DNA from 4 places in the Anaerobacillus sp. CMMVII genome. Region 3 is predicted to be linked to each of the others. Evidence: predicted binding sites of a transcription regulator. Region 3 holds the regulator's gene; each other region holds the start of a gene.
What was found. The regulator Rex, encoded in region 3, represses fermentation and respiration genes when NADH is low (regulators of the CRP and FNR family bind a similar motif). The targets are predictions, from matches to a motif close to TTGTGAAATATTTCACAA.

Region 1 (4,599 bases), on a different contig from region 3:
GAAGGTGCCTGTGATATTTTAGGGCTTGAACCATTATACTTGGCGAATGAGGGGAAGTTACTAGTTATTGTAGCTAAAGAAGACGAAGCAAAGGTGTTAGAAGTAATGAAAAGGCATGAGCTTGGAAAGAACGCCACATCTATTGGTCAGGTAGTAGCCGAAGGCCAAGGGAAATTATTCTTGAAGATGACCTTAGGAAGCCGCCGCCGTTTAAATCGTTTAACAGGTATACAACTACCTAGAATTTGCTAGAAAACTAGTTGAATTGTTGAACGTATCATAAGAAATTTTTGATCCGGTTAAAATGTGAACAAGATAAGAACATCGCTTTTTTCTTCAGATAATGTACTAAATGTGTCACAGTTTATTGGCAAAAAATAACGTATAGTTAGTAATACAGATGTTGATATTACTTCTTCCCATAGATCCTAGAATAAGGAGTGAAGCTGATCTATGAACGTTATTTTGTATAGTATGAAGTCAGTTTTTTTCGCATTAATTGTAGCATATCTCAGTTTCATTGGGACCTTGTTTGGTCATTCAATTTCGCTATTTCTTGGTTTAGGAAAATCACAAACCAATTTTTTAGATAGTATTTCTGGTGTCTTGCCTTATATCATTGTCATTACGTTTCTAGCAATTGTGATCGGTGAGTTGTTTAAAATGCTAAATCAAACTATTATAGAGAGATTTATTACAATATTTGCTTATCATTATTTTTTCTTTTATGCTTTACCTTTGTTTGATAAGTTTGCTCGTGGTAGTGAGTTTTCGTATTCCTACGAATTGGTAAGAGGGATCCTTCCAGCTTTCTTTTTTTCCTTATTAGTAACCTTATTTTGGAAGCCTGGAATAGTTGGTGCTTCCTTTCAAAAAGAGTTGAAGAACTATCTTAAATCGATATGTATTAGAAAATGGCTCAAGAGGTTATTTGTTGGGTGGAGCATGTTCGTACCTATCGTTTTCTTTACGAATTGGTTAATTTCACCTTTTTTAGAGCTATATAATACTACAGCTATTCAGAATGTTCCGAAGGTCATTATTATGAGTATTTTTGTGAGTATATTTTTTGTATTAACGATCTTACCAATCTTCATTAGGTGGCGTGATACGAAAACTTCGCTTTTATATTGGGTGGGTTTTCCAATTTTCATACAAACTGCGGTTTTTCCAGCGCTTGTGGAGTTTTGGCTTCCTATCGGCGTACGTTTCCCGTATTTCATCCAATACATGGTGATTTCATTTATGTTGGCAATCATTTATGTTCATTTATTATACGTCCCTAAGGCGAATGAAGTCATTGATGATCAATTTAAATGGATGTATTAAATTTGTAAACGAAATGAGGTGGGGTAGACAAATCCATTTGTCCGCCCACCTCATTTTAGTTTAGCGTAACGGTCAATAGATTAATTGAAAAGTATAAGCAGTTTAACGGTATGAAGAGTAACGTAAGTAAGGTTCGCAGCTACATATAGCTTGATTAAGGTAATTATGAAATAGACTCAATTATGAAGTTTTTTTCACATTTGCGAAACGAAAATGTGATTTTAGTCACATTTTACTTCTAGGTGAGCCGTTACAATAAAATTAGGCTGTTAATATTTTCATGAAAAGTGAATAAAAAGGGGGCTTTATCTTAAATGAAAGGACTCGGGATCCTCAGAACAATCATAGGTGGTTTTGCTGCATATGAATTGCTTAAACTTATGAAAGCAGGAAGTAAGCAAGTGTTGAGACCTCCAGGTGCTAGCGATGAAGACGAATTTCTAGCTTTATGTACGCGATGTGGAAAGTGTAACCAAGCCTGTCCCTACAAATCCATAAATATGGGGAACAGTACGATGGGTTTAGGACTTGGTACACCATTTATCGATGCAAGAGAATCACCTTGTTGGCTTTGTGAAGATTTCCCTTGTTTTGAAGCTTGTCCGACAACTGCGTTACGTGATATTGAAAAACGTACCGATGTGGATATGGGTGTTGCAGTTATCGATAAGGATGTCTGTATCGCATACCAGGGGATGCGTTGTGAAGTATGCTACCGAGAATGCCCTCTTATAGATGAAGCTATTAAACTTGATATTTACTTAAAACCAGACGACAACATCCATGCGATTTTTGGTCCAGTAATCGATCCGGAAAAATGTGTAGGTTGTGGAATTTGTGTTCACAAATGTGTCGTTGATAATCCAGTTGCCATTAGAATACAGCCACGTGAGGCAGGTGGATTGCTATGAAAAAATGGTTGATTGCTAGAAAGTTAGTTCAGTTTTTTATTATTTTATTATTTTTATCCCCATTATTTTTAGTTGAAGTTGCTGGAACCAACTTTTTTTACGGAACACTATCCTCCTCTGAAATCTTTGGCATACAGCTCTCAGATCCACTAGGGGCTTTAAGTGTAACGTTAGCATCTAAGAAAATTGTCTGGGGGTTTTTAGGGTCAGCATTGATTGTCTTTCTTTTTTACCTAGTGATAAGTGGGAGAGTATTTTGTAGTTGGGTTTGCCCGGTTAACACTTTACTAGAATTGACAGACTCGTTGAGAAAGCGCTTTAAAAAATTACCAGATGTACAATTTAACTTAAATATAAAAATTCAAATAGCAGTATTAGTTTTAGTTTTATCATTTTTCATTGGTGTACCGATCTTTGAAATCATTTCTCCAATCGGAAATACACTTAGGAATTTATTGTTCGTATGGGGAATAGGAAGTTTTATTCTTTTAGCCATTGTCTTGTTTGATTTTTTTGTTTCAAAACGTGGCTGGTGTCGTTACTTTTGTCCAGTCGGTGGCTTTTATTCAAGTATAGGTAAAGCTGGACAATTAAGGGTGAAGATAGACAACGAAAAATGTGTTAGTTGTATGCAGTGTAAAAAAGTCTGTTTTTCACATCCGTCAATTTTAGACCCAGCGATTAATGGTGACAAAACATACGTAACATCAGGTGATTGTAGCTTATGTGGCGCTTGCATTGATGCATGTTCCCACGAAGCTTTATCAATCGGTCTTAGACCGTATAGACAAAAAGAGTACCAAATTGAGATCACAAATGAGGTTAAGGGGGAAAAATTATAATGGAATTAACTCGTAGAAGCTTGCTAAAAGCTGCGGCAATATCATCAGCGATGATTGCAGCAGGATGTGCCAGCAAAGAAGTCGCTACACCAGAACCAAAAGAACCAGAAAAAGACCCAGTACAATCAATTGAACCCGATGAGTGGAAAACTTCGGTTTGCCGCTATTGCGGAACCGGTTGTGGGGTGTTAGTGGGAGTAAAAGATAAAAAAGTAATCGCTGTAAAAGGTGACCCTGACAATCGTTCAAGTCGTGGTTTAAATTGTATTAAAGGATACTACTTAGGAAAAATTCTATTCGGAAAAGATCGCTTAACAAAACCGTTAATCCGTGAAGATAACAGCAAAAAAGGAACAATGGACGGGTTTCGCGAAGCATCATGGGAAGAAGCACTTGACTTAGTTGCTAGCAAAATCAAAGAAGCACATGATACTGATCCTAATTCGATTGCCTTTTGGGGTTCAGGACAACAAACAATTCATGAAGGTTATGCGTCTGTAAAGCTCTGGAAAGTTGGTTTACAAAACAATAATATTGATCCTAATGCAAGACTTTGTATGGCAAGTGCTGTAACTGGATTTATGTCAACATTCCAATCAGATGAGCCAATGGGTTGTTATGATGATTTAGACATGGCAGACGTTTTTGTTACGTGGGGAGCCAATATGGCAGAAATGCATCCAGTTTTGTACTCACGCTTAACAGCTAGAAAGCTTTCAGATCCGAATGTAAAACACTATGATTTAACAACCTATCATACTCGTACTTCTGAAACAGCAGACAAAGTGATGGTTTTTAGACCACAAACAGACTTAGCGATTGCAAACTGTATCATCAACTATTTAATTGAAACTGATTCCTATGATAAGCAGTTTGTTGAAGAGCACTGCCAATTTAAAGCAGGGCAAGAAAATTTAGGTCATTCAATTGATGATGACTATGACAAGAGTGAAGTTGGTCAAAAAGTAAATGACTCTTGGCCAATTACATTTGATGAATTTAAAGAAATGGTTTCTGTATATACATTTGATTATGTTTCTGAACTTTCGGGAGTACCGGCTGAAGACCTTGAAGCATTAGCGAAAGAATTTGCTGATCCTAACAAAAAAATCATGTCAACATGGACAATGGGGGTTAATCAGCATACGCGTGGAACATGGATGAACAACTTAATTTACGATGTTCATTTATTATCAGGGAAGATAAGTCAACCAGGAAGTGGACCATTTTCATTAACAGGTCAGCCTAGTGCTTGTGGAACAGCTCGTGAAGTTGGAGTATTTGCCCACCGTTTACCGGCAGATTTAGTTGTAAACAATCCGGAACATCGACGTTTTAGTGAAATGATTTGGAATTTACCAGAAGGTTATCTAGATTCAATTGAAAAGCCAGGTCTGCATACCATCGCAATGTTTAGACAGCTTGGGCTTGGGAATGTAAAGTTCCTTTGGAGTATGTCAAACAACTGGGGCCAAACATTACCGAAAACAAACCGCTTCCGCGGGATTGATACGGAC
Region 2 (4,599 bases), on a different contig from region 3:
TAGCGAGTCAGTATAATTTAGCAAATGGAGATCAAGTTAAATTAACTACACCGCGATCTTCAATGGTGGTAGATGTTCGTTTAACTAAGGCAATTCGAAATGATCATGTATTCGTCCCTTACCATTGGGGGAAAGAGTTATCTGTTAACCAGTTAACGAATCCGGCTCTAGATCCGACTTCAAGAATGCCAGAATTTAAAGTTTGTGCAGTTAAAATAGAGAAAGTTTAGTTGGAAAGGGGAGACTATACTATGAATAAAATTATGTACCTTGAATTTGAACGTTGTATCGGGTGCCGTTCTTGTCAGGCAGCCTGTCGCGAATGTGGTGGCCATGATGCTAAAGAACGTAACTATGTAGAATATGTTGACTTCATGGAAAGCCGTCAAACTTACCCTATGCTTTGTATGCAGTGTAAAGATCCTGCTTGTGCCAGGGTATGCCCAGCAAATGCGATCCAAATTACTCCAGAAGGGGTAGTGCTCTCAGCGATGGAAGAAAAGTGTATCGGCTGTAGAAACTGTACTTTTGGTTGTCCATTTGGTATTCCGAAGTTCGATTTTGAAGAGAATAAGATGTATAAATGTGACATGTGTTATGACAGAACACAGCATGGCATTTCACCGATGTGCGCATCTGTATGTCCTAGTGACGCAATTCGTTTTATTGATTTTGATGAGATGCAAGCTTTGCGTCGTCGTAGAACGCAAATGAATTTGATTGAAGGTAAGAAGCCAACAGAACAAGACAAATGGCAGTATGTACCAGAGTTTTTCGGAGTTTACAGTGACTAATAATAAATGAGGAAAGCCCTTCCTCACTTAAAGCGAGGGGTCCCCTCGCTTTAAGTATCTCAAATATGTGAATGGAGGGTAAAACATCATGACAGAAAAAAAGAAGTTAGGTCGCAATCAAAAAGATACTAACGATGACATGATTAATTTAGTGGATAATCTCAATCAAAAAGACGATTTAAAATATAACCGTCGTGCATTTTTAAAAACTGCAGTTGGAACATCGGTGGCTTTAGGTGCAGCAACTATTCCTTTTTCAGTTAAGGCAATGCTAGGGATAGCCGAAAAGGACTATGAAAGGGTTGAAATCGCTAAGCTTTCTGATATTCCAGAAGGTGATTCTGTGACATTTTATTACCCAACTGAAAGTGATCCTGCACTATTAATACACACCGTGAATGGTGATTTAAAAGCCTATAATAGTGCTTGTACTCATCTTATGTGCCCTGTTTTTTATGAGAAGACCCAGGACGTACTCTTATGTCCTTGCCATGCAGGTTATTTTGATGTGAACAATGGACATCCAAAAGCCGGACCTCCTCAACGTGAGCTTCCTTTGATTGAGATTGAAGTCGACAATGGAATTGTTTATGCAGTTGGGAGGCAGTATCGTCATGGGTAAAAAAGCGTGTTGGTCCATCATTATCCTAACCATTATAGTTAACGTTGTAATGGTTCAATGGACAGTTGAAGCTCATTACGGAAGAGAGTATGGAGATATTTTAATTTATAGTGGGGTAAGTATCGTCTCAGCTTTTATTGCCTTACTAACCTATATGCAGTGGCGTAAACTCGAATATAAAGAGTAGGTTAATTGTACTTATTTGAACGGTAATTATAGTTTTAAATCTGGTAAATATGAATATTTTATGAACTTCGACATACGAGTGAGAATTTTCACATCATCCATGGTAGGCCATCAACTATCATGAAATTAGCTCTTAAGACAAGACAAAAATTAGAAGGAACTATTTTTCTAGGAGGAATTAGAATGGCAAGGATCACAAGATGGGAGCCTGAAAACGAACAATTTTGGGAAGCTGAAGGAAAACGACATGCAACTCGAAATTTATGGATCTCAATTCCTGCATTACTTTTGGCTTTTGCTGTATGGCAAATTTGGTCAGTTACTGCAGCAAGCTTAAATGATATTGGCTTTAATTTTACAAAATCTGAATTATTTACTTTAGCAGCACTTCCAGGTCTAACTGGTGCAACACTTCGTATTTTCTACACATTTGTTGTTCCTATTTTTGGAGGCCGTAACTGGACTATTATCAGTACAGCATCACTACTTATTCCAGCAATAGGTATTGGTATTGCTGTACAAAACCCAGAAACATCTTTTATGACGATGGCGATTTTAGCTGCTCTTTGTGGGCTTGGAGGAGGGAATTTTGCTTCTTCAATGTCTAATATCAGCTTTTTCTATCCAAAGAAAGCAAAAGGAACAGCGCTTGGCTTAAATGCAGGAATCGGAAATTTAGGAGTAAGTGCCGTACAATTTTTAGCTCCGTTAGTTGTAACAATTGGGATTTTTGGAGCTGTAGCAGGAAATCCTCAGGTTTTATCAGATGGTACACAAGTATGGGTTCAAAATGCAGCTTTTGTTTGGGTAATTCCAATTATTCTAACAGTGATTGCAGCAATCTTTGGAATGGATAATCTACCAGGAACCAACGCTTCAATTAAAGAGCAAGCGGTAATTTTTAAGAATAAACATACATGGATCATGACTTGGCTATACGTAATGTGTTTTGGATCATTTATTGGTTATTCAGCGGCATTCCCACTTCTCATAAGAACTGAATTTCCAGAAGTTAATGCCTTACAATTTGCTTTCTTAGGACCACTAGTAGGTGCATTAATTAGACCTGTAGGTGGATGGGTTTCAGATAAAGTGGGAGGAGCTATCGTCACATTTATTGATATTATTGTGATGATTGCAGCCACAATTGGAGTAATTTACTTCTATAATTTAGGAAATTTCAATGGATTCTTAATCATGTTCCTAATCCTTTTTGTCACAACAGGTATTGCAAATGGTTCAACATTTAGAATGATTCCTTATATTTTCAACAATCAAAAAGAGGCAGCGGCTGTAATCGGTTGGACATCGGCTATTGGGGCGTATGGAGCATTCTTAATTCCGAAGATCTTTGGTTGGTCTATCGACACGACTGGAATGGCAAACACTGCTTTATATATCTTTATTGTTTACTATGCAATAAGTTTAGTAATTACATGGTATTTCTACTCAAGAAAAGATGCAGAAGTAAAGTGTTAAGTTAAATAAGTCTATTAAAAACTATTCTTCTATCATCAGTAGGTGGAAGAATAGTTACATATTATTATCCTTTTGATGGAGGATTGAATGCAATGACAAGTAGAGAATTGTTCCACTTTAAAAATTCGCGTACGAAAACATTACACTTAACATGGATTGCATTTTTTATTTCGTTCTTTGCTTGGTTTAATATGGCACCGCTTGCAGGAACGATGGTTGAGTCAGTAGGGTGGTTAACTAAAGATCATATGGCAGCACTGGCAATTATAAATGTTGCATTAACAATTCCGGCTCGAATTGTTATCGGTATGTTACTCGATAAATATGGTCCGAGAAGAGTTTTTTCAATTTTGCTAATTGTTATGGCGTTTCCTACATTTATGTTTGCATTTGGTGATACATGGATGCAATTATTTATCTCACGTTTATTATTAAGTTCAATTGGTGCTAGTTTTGTAGTAGGTATTCGAATGGTATCAGAATGGTTTCCTCCAAAGAGTGTAGGCTTTGCAGAAGGCTTTTATGCAGGGTGGGGAAATTTCGGATCAGCTGCAGCTGCTATTGTCCTGCCGTGGGTTGCTATAACGATGTTCGGTGGTGACGATGGCTGGCGCTATGCGATCGCTTTCAGTGGTATAGCTTGCTTGATTTATGGTATTATTTATTGGTTTGTTGTGAGCGACACTCCAGAAGGGAAAATCTATCAAAAACCAAGAAAAACTGCGGCAATGGAAGTAAGTACTTATAGCGATATGGTACAATTAATCATGTGGACAGTCCCATTAGTTGGTGCGTTAGGATTGCTTTCGTGGCGATTAAAAGATTTGGGTTTCCTTTCCGAACAAGCTTTGTATATTATTTATGCAGTTTTAATAGTTGTTTTAGTGTATCAGATTTTGCAAATTATACGAGTGAATTTACCAATTTTAAGAGCTGGTGTACCAGAAGATGATAAATATAAATTTAAAAATGTTGCTGCACTAAACACTACATATTTTGCAAACTTTGGAGCGGAATTAGCGATTGTTTCAATGTTGCCATTATTCTTTTTATCCACATTCGGTCTCACGGCTACAGCTGCAGGGTTAATTGCCTCATCATTTGCATTTGTTAATTTATTTGCAAGGCCTTTCGGTGGTTGGCTTTCCGATAAAATGACAAGTCGAAAAGAGTCATGCTTATCTATATGTTTGGAATTGGGTTGGGACTTATTGGAATGGGAATGATAAATTCTGAGTGGCCTTTAATTCTCGCAGTTCTTGTCACTGTATTAACTTCAATGTTCATTCAAGGAGCAGAAGGGGCAACATTTGCAGTTATCCCACTTATTAAGAAACGAATCACAGGACAAATTTCAGGGATGGCAGGGGCTTACGGAAACGTAGGAGCAGTGGTCTATTTAACAATTTTTACCCTTGTTACGCCACAAACCTTCTTCTTTATTTTAGCCGGAGGAGCGTTTTTTAGTTTCCTGTTTTGTCTGTTGTTTTTAGATGAACCAAAGGGTTCTCATAGTGA
Region 3 (4,599 bases):
CCTTCACTTGCTAAGATTTCCGTTGCTTTAATTGTTTCATAGTTATCTGGCAATAAGTATTTTTGATCTGAGATTACCTCAATTTTTATCCAGTTACCCATGCCCGCAGCGCGAGCAAGTCTTGCAATGCGAACCGCTTCTTCTGCTGTTCTAGCTCCTGAAGTGTTAGGTAAAAGAATCATCTCTTTTGGTATATACTTCATGATGTTTTCTTGGCTTGTTTGAAAATCAACACGGCGCATCGCCACAGTTATTACTTGTGATTTTGAGGAACTAATTACCTCTGGAATGAGCGCATCGTTATTAAATTTACCTGTTCCGATTAATAATCTACTATTTAGCTCTACTCCACCAATATTCAATAAATCTTTTGCCATTTTTTCTCCTCCTAAGGGTTGTTTTTAAACATGAAAAAAGCCACATCATCTAGATGCGGCCTTAAAGACATGTAAAGATCAAACTTACAATCACAGTCTTCCCTCCGCTGGCATGATCCAGATCAGGTTCACGGTCTGTGACGGAATAGTCATCCTCTCAGCCTAGTCCTCTAGGCTCCCGTAGCTGTAAAACATATTATTTTGTTTATCATACCATAGTTTTCAAAACTTTCTATACTAAATCGTTTTGAAATTAATATTTTTCCTACGCCGATAATGTTGTTTTACGTTCTTGTTTTTCAGAAGCTCTGCCTATTAGCAAACCTAGTGGTATCGTTAGAATGGCGATTACCCCTAAAAGCAAAAACCCTTCATTAATCGCTTGTAAACTTGCTTCTTCCATTGTCCCGACATTAGGAAATACTTGCACTTTACGAACCTCATAATAGATTGAGATAAAGACGATCCCTAGAGCTGAACTAATTTGCCTTAAGACGTTGTTCATTGCTGATCCTCTAGAAATAAATTTTTCTGGAATGGCATTCATTCCGGCAGTTGTCGCAGGCATGGTTGAGAAGCCTTGACCAATTCCTCGCAGTGCCATGAGTAAGAAAATCATAGCTAAAGAGGTTTCCATTGTTGTAAATCCTAAAGCAATTGTAGGGACAGCGATCATGACTAGACCACTAGTAACAACAAGTAATGGTCCTTTTCGATCGAGAAGTCGGCCTCCAATGGTCATAAATATGCCGGTGAAAAGCGCCGCTGGTAAAAATACTAGGCCTGTGACTACCGGCCCTAACCCGTACACATGTTGAATTAATAAAGGTATTAGAAAGATTCCTCCGAATAACGCTAATGAGGTTGAAATTGAAATCCAGACACTATATGTGTAAGCCTTGTTTTTAAAAATTGATAAATCTAATAATGGCTGCTCTTGATGGTTTTCAATTTTTACGAAGAGATATAGCGAGACTATTCCAATAATTATTAATGTAAGATTTAGAGGTTGTATTAGATGCTCTATTGCTGAAACTCTCCCTAATGCATATAGGATTGCTCCTACTCCCACTGTTACTGAAGCAAATCCCCATTTATCGAAGGTAATTCCTTGGACTCTGTTTGTATTTTTTAAGTACATTGCACCAATCAAAATTCCTAAAGCCCCTGTTGGTACGTTAACTAAAAAGAGCCACTGCCAACTGCCAGATTCAATAATAAATCCACCAATCGTAGGCCCAATCGTAGGCGCCATCATCGCTGCAACGCCCCAGATACCTGTGGCAAGTCCCCGCTCATGTCTTGGAAATACTTCAAAGATAAGTGCCATTGATAATGGCATCATAATTCCACCAGCGATTCCTTGAATGCCCCGGAAAAATATAAGGGAACTAAGGTCCCAAGAAAACGAGCCTAAAATAGAGCCGATGATAAAGATTACTAAACCGCTCAAATAAAGCTTTTTCTTTCCGAATTTATCTCCTAAGTAGCCGGTTAATGGCATGGTTATTCCCATCGTTACCATGAAGATTGTAATTACCCATCCGGTAGCTACCGCATCAGCTTCAAATACCTTCATCAAATGGGGAACTGCCGGATTTAACATGCTGTTGTTTAAAATAATTGTAAAAGTTCCTAATAATACTGCTATCACTACAAGCCATTTTTCAGGAAACAATTTTCTCATCTGTAGAATCCTTTCGTTTTTCGAAATATATTTTTAATCATACCATGAAAAATGAAATTTTAGTATAGAAGGGTTTAATAATCAAGGATTTTTTTACCAGTCATTTATAAAGAAGAAAAAACCCTAACTATCAGATTTACAATACTGAAGGTAAGAGTAATTGGATTGAACGTCTTTGTTATCTCCGTAGCCAAATTGATTCTATAATAAAAAAGGGTTACCACTGTTTAGACATGTGATAACCCTTTCATTGTATTTCGTGCAGGTACGACTCTTACATTGGATAATGCTTAAGAAAATAAATTAATGACTGAAGTTCAACCGATAGATCAATATGATGAACTCGGATGTTCTTTGGTACTGATAGTCTGGCTGGTGTGAAATTCAAAATTCCTTTTATACCACAAGCAACCAAACGATCTGCTACCTTTTGAGCAACGGATGACGGTACAGTTAATATCGCGACTGAAATAGAAGAGTCTAAAACTTTTTCTAAATCATCTAAATGATAAATAGGAACGCTTCCAAGCTCAGTCCCGACTTTATTTTCATCGACATCAAAAGCTAGTTCAATTCTTGTACTATTATTCTTTGAGAAATTGTAATGCAAAAATGCTGTCCCTAAGTTTCCGACACCGATTAGTGCGACATTCGTAACCTCATCCTGGTCTAATGTTTTTCTAAAAAAGGTTAATAGATAATTTACATTGTATCCATACCCCTTTTTCCCAAGTGCACCAAAGTAGGAGAAATCTCGACGAATCGTTGCTGAATCTACTTTTACGGCTTCACTTAATTCCGAAGACGAAACTCTTTGCTTCCCAGACGCTTGTAAATTTTCTAAAAATCGATAATACAAAGGCAACCGTTTTGCCGTTGCTTGAGGAATTTTCGTTTGATCGATATTCATTTTTCTGCCTCCAACCTGTACCTTCAACTAGATAAAGGGCAAAACAAAATCAATGGTTTAGGTGCTCATCCCCACTAATGCAAATCCTCATTTTCTATGTTTCATTGTTTACCAATTCACAAATCCTTGCTAATAACTCCCGGTTTTTCCCCTTTAGTCGGTACAAATGTTAATTGTTTTAGTCTACACTTTTCTCTCTTTTAAAATCTCCGCTTTTTCCACCTGTTTTTTCAACTAAGTATGTAGGTCCAATAACCATTCCTTTATCAACAGCTTTGCACATATCATAAACCGTTAAAGCAACAGCAGAAGCTGCCGTTAAAGCTTCCATTTCAACTCCTGTACTTCCCTTTGTTTTTACTTTTACGTAAATATTAAGCTTGTGATTGTCGTCTTTTGTAGACCAATCAAAGGTAACATCCACGCCTGTTAATGCTAGTGGATGACACATTGGGATCCAATCAGCCGTTCTTTTCGCAGCCATGACTCCTGCAACCTGAGCTACGCCAAGAACATCCCCTTTGCCCATGGATCCTTCTTTAATTTTTGTATAAATTTCTGCACTTACTTCAACACTAGACTTTGCTAAAGCTGTTCGAACCGTCTCATTCTTTTCAGAGATATCGACCATTTTTGCGCGTCCTTGTTCATTAAAATGAGTAAACGATGACATTTCAAATGTCCCCTTTCAATTCATTACAAATATATTGTACACCATTTTGTCAAATTTGTAATCGTTTCATAAATTGTAACGAAAATGAAATAATTCTCTTTTTTTAAGGGCTCTTTTCAAGAGTAATTCAATTTATAATCCATATTTGGTGTCTAAAGCCTTCAAATGTTAGAAAGGCTTCCCCGATAACTTAATATCTCTTCATTACTAGCTGTCTTAATGTTACTATCTTGAGGAAATAGCACTTACCTAATATTATTATCCATTCAACCGACGTTTGTTTTTTGGGGGATAAAAGTATTATTTGCTTGTCCATATTTGATTACGGTACACTAACGGTATGATTATAATTGTTTGTGCGTTAGATTGCTACTTAATGTTAGGGATGATGATAAATGATACTTTTACAATGCGTTCAATTGACAAAATCGTTTGGTGCTGAACCAATATTATCGAATATAAAATTAGAAGTCCAATCAAAAGATAGAGTGGCGATTGTTGGCCGAAATGGTGCCGGAAAATCGACGCTATTAAAAATTATTGCCGGAAAACTCTCCTATAATTCAGGGGATATTATTATACCTAAGGACGTTACTTTGGGCTACTTAGCCCAAGATACAGGCTTGGAATCTACGAAATCAATTTGGGATGAGATGCTTGCTGTTTTTGAACCACTAATTAAGATGGAAAAAGAGCTTCGAAGCTTAGAAACAAAAATGGCAGATCCCAATTGTATTAATAATGAAAAAGTATATGAAAAGTTATTATCAGATTACGATCTTCTTTCAGAAACCTTCAAAGAAAAAGGTGGTTATAAATACGAAGCAGATATCCGTAGCATCTTATCTGGCCTTCACTTTTCTGATAAAGACTATTCTACAAAAGTATCAACGCTAAGTGGCGGGCAAAAAACCCGACTTGCTTTAGGAAAACTTCTATTGACTCGTCCTGA
Region 4 (4,599 bases), on a different contig from region 3:
TGCAGCGTCCATATTAGGACGAACTGCCCAAGGATATTGGAAGATTCTTTCTGATTTCCAAATGATTTTATAGTCATCTTCATTTATAGCACCTGAACGAATTCTCGCTTCAAAGATGGCGCTGTCAATTGCACCAACATGTACACTACCATTTAACACAGATTGAGCTGTAATATCATGGCTACCTGTGTAAGTTACAGTGGCAAAATCATGATCATCTGCATCACGGAAAACGCCACGTTCTTTAAGTTCAACACCTGGAATTAAAGAACCAGAAGTTGAAGATGGGCTAGCAAATGCTAAATCAATATTTGCCTTATCTTCTAACAATTCATCTAGTGTACCCCACTTAGCATCGGCTTTCGTAATAAAATACGAATGGTAATATGGTTCGCCATTTACTAATTGTGTAATGATTGCTTGTGCTCCACTACGTTCGTGAGCAATAACATACGTTAATGGACCAAAATATGCCATATCGATATGTTCATAATTTAGTGCTTCTACAACACCATTGTAGGCAGGGTAGTGGTCAATTTTTACAGAACGACCAAGTTTTTCTTCTAACTCATCTTGAAGCTTATTTATGGCAGTTTCCATTTCACCTTCAGACTGTGAAGGAATTAACCCGATTACTAATTCACCTTTTTCTGTGGTTTCAGAAATCTCTGTTTCATTTGAGGCTTCTTTCCCCTCTGTTTCTTTGCTTTCTTCAGTATTGCCACCACAAGCTGTTATTACTAGAATAAGAGCAAAAAATATCAAAAATAACACTTTTTTCATTACTTTTTCCACCTCGATAATTTATAGTAATTCGTCTAATAACAAATTATTATAAAGATAACATGAATGGCTTAAAGATGCCACAATTTTATTTTTCGAAAATATTCATAGAATTTTCAGAAAGTCGAACTATGTCAAGGGTTGTCACAATGTACTGTGTAAGGTATCATTAAATAGGATGTTTATAGCTTTTAATACAAAAAAGTGCCAAAAATTAATCTTAAGAGAATTTTCGGAGCAACAAAAAAACTACGGAGGAGGTGCAAAAGTGAAACTAAAGTTAGTGTTATTAAATTTAAGTATCTTATTAGCGGTTATACTAATCACGGGTTGCGGCGGTATTACAAAAGAACAGGCCATTGAATCTGCAAAAGAAGCCTTTGAAACTGGCGTTGTAGCAGAACCCCAAGCACCAAATGAACAAACTGATATGTTTAGTTACTATCTTCCCTCCACCTTAAGTTTAGAAGAAGTTTCTGAAAATAATCTTATCTTAAGTAAAGGAAATCAGTTGTATTTAGTATTTTCTAACCCGGCAGAAACAAAAACGAGCCAAGTCAATTACGAACAAGATAAAGTATTAGAAGAAAACACGCTTCTACTTGAAACACTCGAAGTTGATGGGGCGTTCAGTTATATTATTGTTTCTCCTTTTGAAGAAGACGAATATAAAGTGATTGTCGGAATTGGTGGAGAAAAAGGGACAACCATCACAGATTTGGAGAATCTAAAAGATAGTGTCGATACTATGTTAGAGATTATTAAATCAATTAACTATTAGTTAGTTTAAAGAGAGGCTTATCTTAAGTTGCGATGGGGAATTACTTAAGAAGTCTCTTTTTTGTACCATTTTCGAAGTTTTTGTGAAATGTATCACAAACTGGTCTACTACTAATTTAAAAAATGTATACTTAGCTAGAAATAATTACATCAAATTGGATTGGCGGTGGAAGAATGATTTGGGTACAGTTTATTATTATTTTAGTTTGTATTTTAGTAGGTGCTAGGATTGGCGGAGTAGGTTTAGGGGTAATGGGTGGTGTTGGTTTAGCAATCTTAACTTTTGGTTTTCAATTGCAACCTACAGCCCCCCCAATCGATGTTATGTTAATGATTTTAGCAGTAATTACTGCCGCAGGAGCTTTACAAGCATCGGGTGGTTTAAACTTCTTAGTTTATTTAGCTGAAAAAATGCTTAGAAAAAATCCTAGTAGAATAACTTTTATGGCACCAATAACAACCTATATATTCACATTTTTTGCAGGAACAGGACATGTGGCGTATAGTCTGTTACCGGTAATATCTGAAGTAGCCCAGGAATCTAAGGTTAGACCTGAGCGACCACTGTCAATTGCCGTAATCGCATCGCAACAGGCAATTACCGCTAGTCCTATATCAGCAGCAACTGTGGCATTGCTAGCAATACTAGCACCTTTTAATATTACTTTATTACAAATTCTCTCAATTTCAATTCCAGCAACTTTTTTAGGTATTATGATTTCAGCATTTTTTATTAGTAAGAGAGGATATGAGTTAGAGGATGACCCTGAATATCAGCGCCGCTTACAAAATGGCTTAATGCCAATGAAACAAGAAAGAGATAAAGGAACCGTAACAAAACAATCAAAAATATCTGTAGCTCTGTTTCTATTCGGTGCTATCCTAGTTGTTCTTTTAGGTAGTTTTCCAGAATTACGGCCAACTTTTGAAGTGAATGGTGAGGTATCACAATTATCAATGCCCTTTGCCATTCAGATTATTATGTTAGCTGTCGCAGCAATCATCATTTTATTGTGTAAAGCTGATGTAGAAAAAATCGTAACTGGTAATGTTTTTAGAGCTGGTGTTGTAGCTGTTGTCGCCATTTTCGGGATTGCTTGGATGGGCGATACATTCTTCCAGGCGAACATCGGTGTTATACAGGAGCAAATTCAATTTGCAGTAACGAATGCTCCTTGGATATTTGCATTTGCATTATTTATACTATCTGTTCTTCTAAATTCTCAAGCAGCAACCGTTCGGGCTTTAGTACCGCTAGGTGTAACATTGGGGATATCTCCATTTTTCTTGATCGCAATGTTCCCTGCTGTAAATGGGTATTTCTTTATGCCGAATTATGGTCCATTACTTGCGGCGATAAATATGGATCGAACAGGAACAACAAAAATAGGGAAATATATTTTTAACCATAGTTTCATGACTCCTGGACTAATTACGACTGTTAGTTCATTAATTATTGGCTTTACTTTGGTTCTAATCTTTTACTAAATAAGTGAATTTCTTAATTACCTTAATAGCGAAAATAATGAATGATGAAATTCATTAAAATTTATGATGTGAAAATTTTCTAGAAAAAGTTCAAATTTCTAAAATGTTTTAAATCGTTAATTTAAGGCTCATTTCTTTTAGAACACAACTCAAAACCAACAAGCTGTAGGAAAACAGCCTAATAGAATTATCATAAACTTCGTGAAACCGACTAAGAATAAGCATATAGTGAGGAACGATAAAAAACTTTGCTTCTCCCAATTAAGTTGGAGTGAGCAGAGTTTTTTATTGCCTTTACATTTACCTTGTCAACTGTAAAGAAATTAAATAAGATGGAAAGGTAAATAATGAATAGATAAGATATTAGGTAGGTGTTGGTTTTGAAGGGATTTTTACATAAAAAAGGCGTTACGCTCTCTTTAAAGACGTACTTTATTACGTCACTTAGTTTTATGGCTTTAGGGTTATTTTCTTCGCTGATCATTGGATTAATTATTCGTACAGTTGGTCAACAGATAAAGTTTCTCGAATTTTTAGTCCCAATGGGACAATTGGCAATGGACTTGATGGGTCCTGCAATTGGTGTAGCAGTTGCCTATGGTTTAAAAGCACCAAGACTTGTCCTTTTTCCTGCGGTTGTTATTGGTGCAGCTGGAGCGGCATTAGGTGGTCCGGCAGGTGCATTCATTGCGACCCTATTTGCCACTGAGATAGGAAAGTTGGTCTCTAAAGAAACACGTTTAGATATTATTATCACTCCATTTGTAACGATTGCAACGGGCTACACAATTGCCAATACACTTGGCCAAATCATTGCCAGTGGAATTGATTATTTTGGAATGCTAATTATGTGGTCAGTGGAACGCCAACCTTTCGTAATGGGTATTCTAGTTGCATTACTAATGGGACTTGCCTTAACTGCACCCATTTCAAGTGCAGCAATTGCTTTCATGCTTGGTTTAGAAGGAATTGCAGCCGGTGCTGCGACAGTTGGATGTGCTGCCCAGATGATAGGGTTTGCGACAAGTAGCTATCGTGAAAATGGGTTTTCTGGATTTATCGCACTTGGAATAGGAACTTCAATGTTGCAAGTGGCAAATATAATAAGAAATCCAATCATCCTCATTCCTCCGACCGTGGCGGGAATGGTTTTAGCCCCATTTGCTACGATGATGTTTCAGATGGTCAATAATCCGGCAGGAGCAGGAATGGGGACGAGCGGTTTAGTAGGGCAGATAATGACATTTACAGTGATGGGGTTTTCAAGAGATGTCTTAATTGGTGTAGTGATGCTTCATTTTATTGGTCCTGCTGTCATAAGTTTACTTTTATCAGAAGGATTAAGGAAAGCTGGACTAATTAAATTTGGCGATATGAAAATTGAGCAATAAGTTTAGACAATTCCGTAGCTTTTGGGTAAACGTATTAGCGGCGGTAAGAAATACATTTAGGAGGAAATAAATTGAAATCAATCGAGTCAAAAGAAATGTTTTTACAGGAAATTGCTTCAGGGCTGTCTGTTGTTATGTTTTCAGCAAATTGGTGTCC

Region 1: a site for Rex is predicted at 1,543-1,560, ahead of H1D32_RS15730 (4Fe-4S dicluster domain-containing protein). Genes of this name have one in related genera too.
Region 2: a site for Rex is predicted at 1,680-1,697, ahead of H1D32_RS24100 (NarK family nitrate/nitrite MFS transporter). Genes of this name have one in related genera too.
Region 4: a site for Rex is predicted at 1,645-1,662, ahead of H1D32_RS06065 (anaerobic C4-dicarboxylate transporter family protein). Genes of this name have one in related genera too.

Annotation. Positions count from the first base shown of each region.
Region 1 is NZ_JACEHK010000010.1:427,267-431,865, forward strand. Features, by position in the region: gene hypE (hydrogenase expression/formation protein HypE) at 1-252, shown strand, start outside; gene H1D32_RS15725 (hypothetical protein) at 454-1,329, shown strand; gene H1D32_RS15730 (4Fe-4S dicluster domain-containing protein) at 1,644-2,240, shown strand; gene napH (quinol dehydrogenase ferredoxin subunit NapH) at 2,237-3,082, shown strand; gene napA (nitrate reductase catalytic subunit NapA) at 3,082-4,599, shown strand, end outside.
Region 2 is NZ_JACEHK010000018.1:86,468-91,066, reverse strand. Features, by position in the region: partial or broken gene fdhF (formate dehydrogenase subunit alpha) at 1-230, shown strand, start outside; gene H1D32_RS24115 (4Fe-4S dicluster domain-containing protein) at 252-794, shown strand; gene H1D32_RS24110 (Rieske 2Fe-2S domain-containing protein) at 883-1,416, shown strand; gene H1D32_RS24105 (hypothetical protein) at 1,409-1,603, shown strand; gene H1D32_RS24100 (NarK family nitrate/nitrite MFS transporter) at 1,786-3,081, shown strand; gene H1D32_RS24095 (MFS transporter) at 3,174-4,307, shown strand; gene H1D32_RS24090 (hypothetical protein) at 4,298-4,599, shown strand, end outside.
Region 3 is NZ_JACEHK010000001.1:324,282-328,880, reverse strand. Features, by position in the region: gene H1D32_RS01810 (thiazole synthase) at 1-377, opposite strand, end outside; TPP riboswitch at 459-569, opposite strand; gene H1D32_RS01805 (MDR family MFS transporter) at 643-2,064, opposite strand; gene H1D32_RS01800 (redox-sensing transcriptional repressor Rex) at 2,339-2,974, opposite strand; gene moaC (cyclic pyranopterin monophosphate synthase MoaC) at 3,153-3,647, opposite strand; gene H1D32_RS01790 (ABC-F family ATP-binding cassette domain-containing protein) at 4,043-4,599, shown strand, end outside.
Region 4 is NZ_JACEHK010000002.1:392,256-396,854, forward strand. Features, by position in the region: gene phnD (phosphate/phosphite/phosphonate ABC transporter substrate-binding protein) at 1-783, opposite strand, end outside; gene H1D32_RS06060 (hypothetical protein) at 1,052-1,564, shown strand; gene H1D32_RS06065 (anaerobic C4-dicarboxylate transporter family protein) at 1,738-3,051, shown strand; gene H1D32_RS06070 (PTS sugar transporter subunit IIC) at 3,432-4,442, shown strand; gene H1D32_RS06075 (thioredoxin family protein) at 4,514-4,599, shown strand, end outside.